2 regions of the Arthrobacter sp. Cr_A7 genome follow, and region 1 is predicted to be linked to the other one. Evidence: riboswitches for the same ligand, from Rfam matches in the RefSeq annotation. Region 1 holds a riboswitch; the other holds the start of a gene.
What was found. A riboswitch is a leader RNA that binds a small molecule or an ion and turns the genes downstream of it on or off. The one in region 1 is predicted to bind thiamine pyrophosphate.
Positions count from the first base shown of each region.

Region 2: it holds a riboswitch for thiamine pyrophosphate, as region 1 does, so the genes downstream of both, thiD (bifunctional hydroxymethylpyrimidine kinase/phosphomethylpyrimidine kinase) here and thiO (glycine oxidase ThiO) in region 1, are expected to answer to the same signal.

Region 1 is NZ_JARHXQ010000230.1:659-6,126, forward strand. It holds gene P2Q66_RS13725 (thiazole synthase) at 1-551, opposite strand, end outside; gene thiS (sulfur carrier protein ThiS) at 556-792, opposite strand; gene thiO (glycine oxidase ThiO) at 789-2,126, opposite strand; TPP riboswitch at 2,119-2,237, opposite strand; gene thiE (thiamine phosphate synthase) at 2,265-2,999, shown strand; gene P2Q66_RS13745 (RNB domain-containing ribonuclease) at 3,078-4,559, shown strand; gene P2Q66_RS13750 (DEAD/DEAH box helicase) at 4,859-5,468, shown strand, end outside.
Region 2 is NZ_JARHXQ010000321.1:1,339-6,806, reverse strand. It holds gene rplU (50S ribosomal protein L21) at 1-132, opposite strand, end outside; gene thiD (bifunctional hydroxymethylpyrimidine kinase/phosphomethylpyrimidine kinase) at 431-1,951, opposite strand; TPP riboswitch at 1,959-2,056, opposite strand; gene P2Q66_RS19420 (Rne/Rng family ribonuclease) at 2,209-5,468, opposite strand, start outside.

The DNA of each region.
Region 1 (5,468 bases):
TCGATGTTGTGCGGATTCAGGATCCCCAGCCCGGTGCCGATGGGTGATCCCAGGGGCATGACCGCGGTGGCACCCAGGTTTTCCAGGCGAAGCGCCAGGACCGGATCATCGTTGGTGTACGCAAACACCTTGAACCCGCGGTTGACCAGCTGTTCGGTGGCGTCCACCAGTTCCACGGCGTCCGGGAGGAGGGTGTGCTCATCGGCGATGACCTCAAGCTTCACCCAGTCGGTTTCCAGTGCCTCGCGGGCCAGTTCGGCGGTGAGGACCGCATCACGGGCCGTGAAACAGCCGGCGGTGTTGGGGAGGACCCGGATGCCGTGGTCCACGAGCAGCTGGAAAAGCGAGCCCGTTTCCGCGGTCGAATAGCGGCGCATGGCCACGGTGGTCAGTGCTGTCCCGGATGCCAGGAGCGCGGCTCCGAGGCCGTCCAGGCTTGGGGCGCCGCCGGTGCCCATGATGAGCCGCGATGCCAGGGGTACGCCGTCAATGACCAGTGTGTCGTCCATGCCGGAGGCGCCGGCCGGTGTGATGGTGGTGGTTTCGGTCATGGTCTCAGCCTCCCTGCACTGCCGTGACGAGCTCGACGTCGTCTCCGTCGGCGAGCGCTGTTGCGAACCATTGGCTCCGGGGTACTACCTGCGCGTTGTGCGCCACCGCCACGCCGAGTTTGCCGCCGTCGCGGGCCTGGCCATCAGCGGCGAGCGGGCGGCCGGTGACCTGGCTGACGAGCATGGTGATGGAGGCCCCGTCAGCCACCGTATGTTGTTGTCCGTTCAGGGTGATGTTCATGCTGTCTCCTTGATGTTGAAGATGGTGGCGGCCGGTTCTCGCACGGAAAACCGGCCCGGGTTGAACGGTTGCCAGCGGACGTCCGCCGTGCCGTCCAGAAGGTCCCGGCAGATGGCCGCCGCTGCGGGGGCCAGGAGGACGCCGTGCCGGAAGAATCCGGTGGCAATGATCAGTCCCGCAACGTGTGCGGATTCCCCGGCTGCCGGATCGCCGGCCAGCGGCACCCGGCCCAGCAGCGGGGCGTTGTCCGGGGTGCCGGGCCGCGCCCGTGCTGTGCATTCCAGCAGTTCGAGTTCGGCGACGGCGGGCACCAGGACCTGGGCATCGCGGAGGAGCTGGTAGACCCCGCCTGCTGATACAGCGCCCGCTGCAGCCCGGGCACCGGCCGCCGGTGCGCTTTGTGTTGCGGCAAGGGCATCCTCACGCTGGGTGGCTCCGATCACCACCGTCCCGTCCTGCCGCGGGACGATATACACGGGGACGCCGTGGACCAGCCCGCGGACGGTTGAGGTCACCAGCGGCTGGAGGTGTCGGGGCACTGCCAGGCGCAGGATATCCCCATACACCGGCCGCAGCGGCAGCTGCAGGCCGTCGGGCAGGCCCGCCAGGGCTGCGGCATCCAGGCCGTTGGCAACGATCGTTTCGCGGGCCAGGACCGTGCCGCCGCCTGCGAGCAGGGCCCCGGCCACTGCCCCGTCCGCCCAGACCAGCCCGGCGGCCCGGTCCGGCACGGCGTAGCCGTCGATGGCCCCCGCCACGTCTGTTCCATTACTTTCGACGGCGGAGCCATGCGCGGCGAGCGCGCGCCGCAGGCAGGACACCAGGCGCCGGGGATCCACCTGGTGGTCCGCGGGAGTGTCCAGTGCGCAGGCGATGGCAGGGCTGAGCAGCGGTTCCCGGCGTCGGGCCTCCCTGACAGTCAACGGCTCCACGGACAGGCCGCTGGCCTGCTGCACCCCGCGCAAATCCATCAGGGCGCGGCGGTCGGCAGCATCGGCACCCACGGCGAGCGTCGGCGTCGTGAGGTACCCGGGACTTTCGCCGGAAGCGGCGGCCAGTTCCGCGGCAAAGCCCGGCCACCGGGCGGAGGAGGCAAGCATGAGCTCCAGGAGGTCCTCCTCCTGGTAGTGCAGCTCGCTCACCGGCGCCAGCATTCCGGCAGCCGCCCAGCTGGCCCCGGCTCCGGGCGCGTCATCGATCAGCACGACGGACCGTCCGGAACGCCTCGCCTCCCAGGCGATGGCATGCCCAACCACTCCGCCGCCAATCACGGCCACGTCGGCACGGGTGGCGCCGGAGGAAGCCCCGGGCGGGGCAACGTTTGGGGTGCTCATGTGTCTCCTTCCCTACGCCGGCATTAACCGGATCAGGTCAAGCGGTCGGCTCTGACGCCCTCTCAGCCCGGCGCTTTATGACAGCTGCCGCGGGCTCCCGCAGTACGAGGCCAGTGTAGAGGAACTAGGCTTGCAGCCATGAATGTGTCCCAGTCCCCTGCCCCCGCTGCCGCAGTCCCCGCCGCCGATGCCTTTACCCATGCCGAAGGCACTGCAGGCCTGAACAGCGCCCGGCTTTACCTCTGCACTGATGCCCGCCGGGACCGCGGGGACTTCGGGCAGTTCGTGGATGCTGCCTTTGCCGGCGGCGTGGACATCATCCAGTTGCGGGACAAGGCCATCGAGGCGGCCGAGGAGCTGGAGCTGCTGGCGGTTTTGAAGGAAGCGGCGCAGCGCCATGGCCGGCTGTGGGCTGTGAATGACCGGGCGGACATCGCCGTGTTGTCCGGTGCGCCGGTGTTCCACATCGGTCAGAAGGACCTTCCGTTGGATGCAGCCCGCACCCTGCTCAACGGCAACGCCGCCATCGGGCTTTCCAGCCATGCCCCCGGGCAGGTGGACGCCGCCCTCGCTGCCGCAGCCGGACCGTCCGCGCTTGACTACTTCTGCGTCGGACCGGTCTGGGCCACGCCCACCAAACCCGGCAGGGCCGCCGTCGGGCTGGACCTGGTGAAGTACGCCGCCGAAGCCTCGGCCGAGGCCGGGAGCGGGGTGCCCTGGTTCGCCATCGGCGGCATCGACCACTCCAATGTGGACCAGGTTGTGGAAGCAGGAGCGAGCCGGATCGTTGTGGTGCGTGCCATCACGGAAGCCGATGACCCTGCCGCCGCTGCCGCCGCCCTTCTCGCTGCCTTGGACGGGGCCACACCCTAAAGACGCCGCAACACGGCGCAGCCCCGTGCGGCGTCAATGCCATGCAAAATCGGGGTTCTTCGGGCTAGGCTGATTTTCGTGTCACATCATCGGCTGGCTCCCAACGTCCACGAGCACAACAATGCCCTCGAGGAAGCCCTGGGTGCCCTGCGGACCGAACTGGAACTGCCCGGCCCATACCCCGTACACGCAGTCAGGGATGCCGAAGCGGCCGTCGCGGCCTTGCAGCTGCCGGCCTATGACCTCACCGGGGTCGGGTTTATCACCATCGATCCTGCATCGTCCACGGATTTGGACCAGGCCCTGTTCATCGAGGCCGACGGCGATGGGTACCACGTGCTGTACGCCATCGCCGATGTTCCCTCCTTCGTGACGCCCGGCGGGCCCCTGGACGCCGAAACACGGCGCCGCGGCCAGACGTTCTATGCCCCTGACGGCCGGATTCCGCTGCATCCGGAAGTCATCAGCGAGGGAGCCGGGAGCCTGCTGCCGGGGCAGGACTGTTCCGCCTTTGTCTGGGATTTCCGGCTGGACAGCGACGCCGAAGTCACCTCCGTCGCCGTGAAGCGGGCGCGCATGCGCAGCCGGGCCAAGCTCAGCTACAAGGGGGCGCAGGCTGAGCTGGATTCGGGCAACGCAACCCCCGTACTGCAGCTGCTCAAAGAGGTTGGCCTCAAGCGCGTGGAGCTGGAACGTGCCCGTGAAGGCGCCAGCCTGAACATGCCGGAACAGGAGATCGTCCAGCTTCCCGACGGCGGCTACCGCATCGCCGCCGCCCCGCAGCTTCCCGTGGAGGACTGGAACGCGCAGATTTCGCTGATGACGGGCATGGCCGCCGCCCAGCTCATGCTGGCAGGGAGGGTGGGTATCCTGCGCACCATGCCCGCGCCGGATGAACGCTCCCTCAACCACTTCCGGCTGCAGACCGAAGTGCTGGGCAAACCTTGGGACGGGGAAGTCAGCTACGGCGAATACCTGCGGACCCTGGACCCCACCGATCCCCGGCAGCTGGCCATCATGCATTCGGCGGGAATGCTGTTCAGGGGCGCCTCCTACACCGCCTTTGACGGTGTGGTCCCGGAAGACGCGGTGCAGTCCGCCATCGGTGCCTCCTACGCCCACACCACCGCTCCGCTGCGCCGGCTGGTGGACCGCTTCGTGCTGGTGATCTGCGAGGCCCTGAGCAACGGCGGCAACGTCCCTGCATGGGCGCGCGAGGCGCTGCCGTCGCTGCCCGACATCATGGCAGGCTCCGACCAGCTGGCGTCCCGGATGGAGCGCATGGCCCTGGACACCGTGGAGGCGGCGCTGCTGGTCAACCACATCGGCCAGGAATTCGACGCAATCGTCATTTCCGGGTCCAAGCCGCAAAACGGCAACGGAAAAAACGGAAACGGCAGGAACGGGAACGGCAACGGCGGTTCCGGGATCATCCAGGTGTCCGAGCCCGCGGTGACCGCCCGTTGCGCCGGCGAACTGGAGTCCGGCACCAAGGTCCGCGTGCGCCTGGTTTCCTCCGATATTGCCACCCGCGAGGTCCACTTCGAACTGGTGCAGTAGTCCCTGTGGACACCACGCTTCAGGGCGCGGCAGGGCCGAAACCGGGATTTAGGCCGTGTACGGCTAGACTGGAGAAGTAGATATGGATGCCCGGTCGTTGATTTCCTTGATTTGAAACCAACAAGCCCGCCCCTACGCGATCTTGAGATTTGCCCGCTGGTCACCAGTGCCAGCATTTAGATAGCCCGCGATCGGCTTCCACTGGAATTGCTTGCGCGCCCGAGCGTGCTCCGGATCAGCCTCCCGGCCGGCCCGTTGAGCAGGCAGCGCCATTGCCCAAATGAATAAGGAAACTCCCTGTGAGTGAATTGCATACCCATCAGCTTCTGACGGACGACACCGGCACCGAGACCATCGAGCCCGAAGAAACCATCATCTCCGATGAGAAGCCGCACGAAATCGCGGAAAAGTCCTTCGCCGACTACAACGTCCGCGAAGACATCGTGGAATCGCTGGCCGACGCCGGCATCACCCACCCCTTCCCCATCCAGGCCATGACCCTGCCCGTGGCGCTGTCCGGCCACGACATCATCGGACAGGCCAAGACCGGTACCGGCAAGACCCTTGGCTTCGGCATCCCGGCGCTGCAGCGCGTCGTCGGGCAGGACGACCCCGGCTACGCGAAGCTGGCCGTTCCGGGCGCTCCGCAGGCCTTGGTCATCGTCCCCACGCGCGAACTCGCGGTGCAGGTGGCCAATGACCTGCAGACCGCATCCCGCAAGCGCAATGCCCGCATCACCACCATCTACGGCGGCCGCGCCTACGAGCCGCAGGTGGAAGCCCTGAAGCAGGGCGTGGAGGTTGTGGTGGGCACGCCCGGCCGCCTGATCGACCTCTACAAGCAGAAGCACCTGAGCCTCAAGAACGTCAAGATTGTTGTGCTCGACGAAGCCGACGAGATGCTGGACC
Region 2 (5,468 bases), on a different contig from region 1:
ACCGTCTACCAGGAGCAGCGCGGGCAGCTCAATGGTGCTGCCAGCTCCACCGGCGACGCGGTTCAGGGTAACGAAGTCTCCAACGGAAACCTTCTCTTGGCGGCCGCCTGCGCGGACAATCGCGTACACCACTTGGGAACTCACTTCTCTCGACGTTTATTACTAAATTTGCGTGCGGTGCCCGGCTCTGAATTGGCTGGGTTTCCGCTGTGCCTCAACGCCGTGGATTCCCCGGGGGAATCCGTGAGCTATCCCCGAAGGGGTCATAACCCAAGTGTTGGCGTAAGCACCGAAGAACTAGACTACGCTAATTTCGTCTTCGGCCGCAAATGAGGCTGGTTCCGGCGCGTTGGCTGTGATAGGAACCACAGGCCAACCCGGCGGCGGGACCGCGCCCAACCATACTACCGGCAGGGCGCCCGCCCGCCGGTCAGGAGTGGAGGCGCGGCGCGTCGAAGAAGTCCACTTCCAGGCGGCAGGACTGCCGGAAGGCGGTGACCATCGCCGCCCGCTCGGCATCCGAGGCGTTCCGCCCGGCCCCGTCCACGATGGTGATGGCCGTGCGGGTTGCTTCGGCGAATTCATCGTCGGCGTAGGTGCGGAGCCAGTCAGCATAGGGGTGCGCTGCCGGTTCGCCCGCGGCGACAAACCGGGCATGGAGTGTTTTGCCCACCTCGGCGTACAGCCAGAAGCAGGGAAGGACGGCGGCCGCGAGCACTGCATAGCTGCCCGACGCCGATGCAGCCGTCAGGTGGTCCACGTAGGACTTGGTGACCGGACCCAGTTTCGCCTGGACGGGGCGGGTGCTCAGCCAGGACCTGTGCAGTTCCGACTCCACTTCCAGGCACTGCCGCGCGGAGGCAGCCCAGAACACCTGCTCCGTTTCGGTGGGTGCCAGGGCACTTGCCCGTGCCAGGACGCGGGAGTAGCCGTTGAGGTAGATGGCGTCCTGGGCCAGGTAGTAGGCAAACTCCTTTTCGGGGAGGCTTCCGGAGGCCAGTCCGCGGATGAAGTCCAGCCCGTAGATCGCCTTGAGGTCCTCGTCGGCTTCGGCCCGCAGCCGCGCCGCGAATCCTCCGGCGGGCGGGACGGGGCGCAGGTGGTGGAAATGGTGGACCGGCCCGTTCCCTGTTCCCACGTCCAGGCGTCCGGAGGCTTCCAACGCGCCTGCCAGCCATGGCTTCACTTCCCGCAGCGATGCCTCCCAGTCCCCCAGCCGCGCCTGGACAGTGGCCATCGCCGAGGAGAGCGAACAGCCGGTGCCGTGACTGTTGGGGGTGGCCACCCGCTCCCCCGGCACCTGGATGACTTCTGCTCCCAGCAATCCGTTCATGTTGACCAGCGCGTCCGGGCATTCGGCCCCGGCCAGGTGGCCTCCCTTCACCAGCACGGTGGTCCCGGTGGCAGCTGCCAGGCGCTTCCCCTGATCGAGCGCGCCTTCCCAGGAATCCTGCGGGCTTTCGCCCACCAGCATGGCGAGCTCGGCCAGGTTGGGCGTGAGGAGATGGGCGAGCGGCAGCAGGTCGCGGAGCGCAGCCTCAGCTGATTCCTGCAGCAGCCGGTCGCCGCTGGTGGCGACCATCACCGGGTCGAGGACCACGACGGCGGGCCGCACCTTTTCGAGCCATACCCGGACCACCCCGATGACGGCGGCGTCCCCAAGCATGCCGATTTTCACGGCGTCGATGGTGATGTCGTCACTGATGGCGTCCAGCTGGCTGGCCAGGAAGGAAGCCGGCGGGACGTGGACGGCTTCCACGCCGCGGGTGTTCTGTGCCGTGAGGGCTGTGATGGCAGCCATGCCGTACCCGCCGTGCGCGGCAATACTTTTGAGGTCCGCCTGGATACCCGCTCCACCGGAGGGGTCCGAACCCGCAATGGACAGGACACGGGGCAGGTCCCGGCCGGAATCCGGCAGGACAGGAGTGGACTGGAGAGCTTCCGCGGGCATTGCAAGAGTCGAAGACAAGAGACATCCCTTCGCCGGTACTAGCCGGACAGGTTCAACGGGTGTGGATCTCAGCCGGCCCTTCGCGCGGCACCCCGTGTCGGTTCCCCAGCCTAGCCGTTTTGCCGCCGACGCACCGAAGGTGACGTGCCGCTGCTTCTGGAACCTGGTCCGGGCCGAAACACTGTTAACGCCGGATGCCCGGAACCGGCCGTGAGGGCGATTCCGGGCATCCGGGTTTTTGTTTGTGCTGCCTGCGGTTAGAGCTCGGAAGCAGGAACTCCCACACCGAGGATGATCGGAGCCTCGGCCTGCTTGGCGCCTGCAGTGTCCGCACCGGAGGCGGCAGCCGGTTCCGGCGCCTTCGCGGCATGCGAGTGGCCTGCACTGGCTGCGGGGACGCTCTCGTGGTGCTGGACGGACGTCTCGTTGGCAGCCCCCTGGGCACGGCTGGCGCTGCGGTTGCGCCGTGGCCTCCGCTGCCGTGACTGCTCCACGGTGTGGTCCGACCAGTCCTTCTCAACGGTTGCGGCGGCGGACGGCTGCCCGGCCTTGGCCGGTTCCGAAACTGCCGGTGCCGAAACTACCGGTGCCGGAGCTGCCGATGCCGAAACCGCAGCTTCCGGCTGTTCTGCCGGAGCCTCGGCAGCCGGAGCGGGCTCACCGAGGTGCGCAAAGGCTTCAGCGAGCCGGTCGAGGGTGAGGGCAGGTTGCGCCTGCTGTTCTTCCGCGTGCTCGACGAACGGCAGGGCGACCTTCTCACCGCCAAACGTCAGGACAGCGGCGGGACGGGAGGAGGCATCGGCGTCGTGCTTGTCCGCCTCGACCGGCGCTGCCTGCTGGGCCGGCTGTGCCTGGCGGGCAGCCGCAACTTCATCGTCGTGCAGGTGGGCCGCGTGGGCTGCTGCAGCGATGTTGGCGAGGGCCAGTCGGGTTGCTTCCGCCTTGGCGTGGCGTTCGGCGTCTGACGGGTCCGGGTGGACCGTGTGCACGTGTACGGCCGCGGCCGCCGGGGCAACGTCAGGCTGCTGGCCGCCGCGTCCGCGCCGCCGCTTGCGGTCGGGACGGACACCGGGCTGGGTGCTGTCGGTCCGCTGGCCTTCGTTGCGGTGTCCTTCAGCACGGGCTTCAGGCCGGCTGTCGGCACGCTGCACGTGGTGCTCGGCGGCAACGATGTTGGCGCGTCGGTGCTCCACGGGATCGTCGTGGGTGACCACGCCGCGCCCGGCGCACGCCTCACACTGCTCACCGAAGACCTCCAGGAGCCCGGTGCCCATGCGCTTGCGCGTCATTTGGACCAGGCCCAGCGAGGTGACCTCGGCAACCTGGTGCTTGGTACGGTCACGGCCCAGGCACTCCACCAGCCGGCGCAGCACCAGGTCCCGGTTGGACTCCAGCACCATGTCGATGAAGTCGATGACGATGATGCCGCCGATGTCGCGCAGCCGGAGCTGCCGTACAACTTCCTCGGCCGCTTCAAGGTTGTTCTTCGTGACGGTTTCTTCGAGGTTGCCGCCGCTGCCGGTGAACTTGCCGGTGTTGACGTCCACCACGGTCATGGCTTCGGTGCGGTCGATGACCAGCGAACCGCCGGAGGGCAGGAACACCTTGCGTTCCAGGGCCTTGTGGATCTGCTCGTCGATCCGCCAGGCCGCGAAGATGTCCTGGTCCTTGGTCCACTTCTCGAGGCGGCCCACGAGGTCCGGCGCCACGTAGGTGACGTAGGCCTCGATGGTGTCCCAGGCTTCCTCGCCGGAAACAATCAGCTTGGAGAAGTCCTCGTTGAAGACGTCACGGACCACCTTGATGGTGAGGTCCGGTTCGCCATAGAGCAGTTCCGGCGCCAGGACCTTGGTGGAGGTGGACTGGCTTTCGATGCCTTCCCACTGGGCCCGCAGACGGTTGATGTCGTGCGTCAGCTCTTCCTCGGACGCTCCCTCGGCGGCTGTGCGGACAATGACGCCCGCGTGCTCCGGAAGGCGGTCCTTGAGGATGCGCTTGAGGCGGTTGCGTTCGACGTCGGGCAGCTTGCGGGAGATGCCTGTCATGGAGCCGCCGGGCACGTACACGAGGTAGCGGCCGGGCAGCGAGATCTGGCTGGTCAGGCGTGCACCCTTGTGGCCCACCGGGTCCTTGGTGACCTGGACCAGGACGGTGTCGCCGGACTTGAGGGCGTTTTCGATGCGGCGCTGCTTGCCTTCGAGGTTGACGGCCTCCCAGTTCACCTCGCCGGCGTACAGGACGGCGTTGCGGCCGCGTCCGATGTCAACAAAGGCAGCCTCCATGGAGGGCAGGACATTCTGGACCTTGCCGAGGTAGACGTTGCCGATGAGCGAATCCTGCTGCGTCTTGGACACGAAGTGTTCCGCCAGGACGCCGTCCTCAAGGACCGCAATCTGGATTCTGTCGTCGCGCTGCCGGACAATCATTTGCCGGTCAACGGACTCGCGGCGGGCCAGGAACTCGGCCTCGGTGATCACGGTGCGGCGGCGGCCGGTATCGCGGGACTCGCGGCGGCGCTGCTTCTTCGCCTCCAGCCTGGTGGAACCCTTGACGCTGGTGACCCGGTTGCTGACGGCCGGTTCGGTGGCAACGCGGGGCGCGCGGACGCGGGTCACGGTGTTGGGCGGGTCGTCATCCCCGCCGCCGGTCAGTTCCAGGTCCTGGTCCCCACGGCGGCGGCGACGGCGGCGGCGCGACGTGACGCCCTCTTCCAGCTGCCCGGCCTGCTCTTCGTCGGCATCCTCGGCCGTTTCGTCGTCGCCCTCAGCGCCTGCCTCTGCATCGCGGTCATCAAGGCGGCCGCGGTTTCGGCGGCCACGGCTGCGGCGCCTGCGGCGGCCCGCGGAATCCTCTGCGTCGCCTTCTTCGGCGTCGTCCTCTTCCGGCTCTTCGGCGGCTGCCGCGGCGGGGGAGGCGGGGCGCACCACCGTGCTGAGGTCCGGGGCCTGGAACAGCACGGACGTGGGGGAAGCGGGTTCCAGGAAGAGCGAGCCGAAGGGGCTGGGAGCAGCACCGGTGGCGGTTGCGTTGCTTTCTTCCTCGGTTTGGGCTTGGGGAGCGGCGGCTTCAGGCGTTGCGGCCGACGGCGTCTGGGCCGCTTCCGGCGTTACGGCTGCTTCCGCCGGGGTCTCCGCTGCCGGGGTTGCCCCGGCAGGCGCGTCCACTGCTGCGGCGGTGTCAGGGGTTTCCGCCACGTCGCCGGCTGCGGCCGGGGCTTCCTGCCCGGCGGAAACCGCTTCGGTGGCTGCCGCTTCAGCGGTTGCAGCTTCGGGGGCTGCAGCTTCAGCCGGGGCTTGAGTTTCCACCGCGGGTGCGGAGGTTTTGCGGGTGGCGACACGGCGGCGGACCGGCTTGGTTTCGGCTTCCGCTTCCGCTTCGGGGGCAGTTGCGGACGGTGCACCCTCTTCGGCAGGGGCCGTAACTCCGGCGGGAGCCCCGGTGCCCGTTGCTTCGTCGGCGAAGGCGGGAAGCGGTTCGTCAGCTTCCACTTTCTTGCGGGCCCGGGTACGCCGGGCCG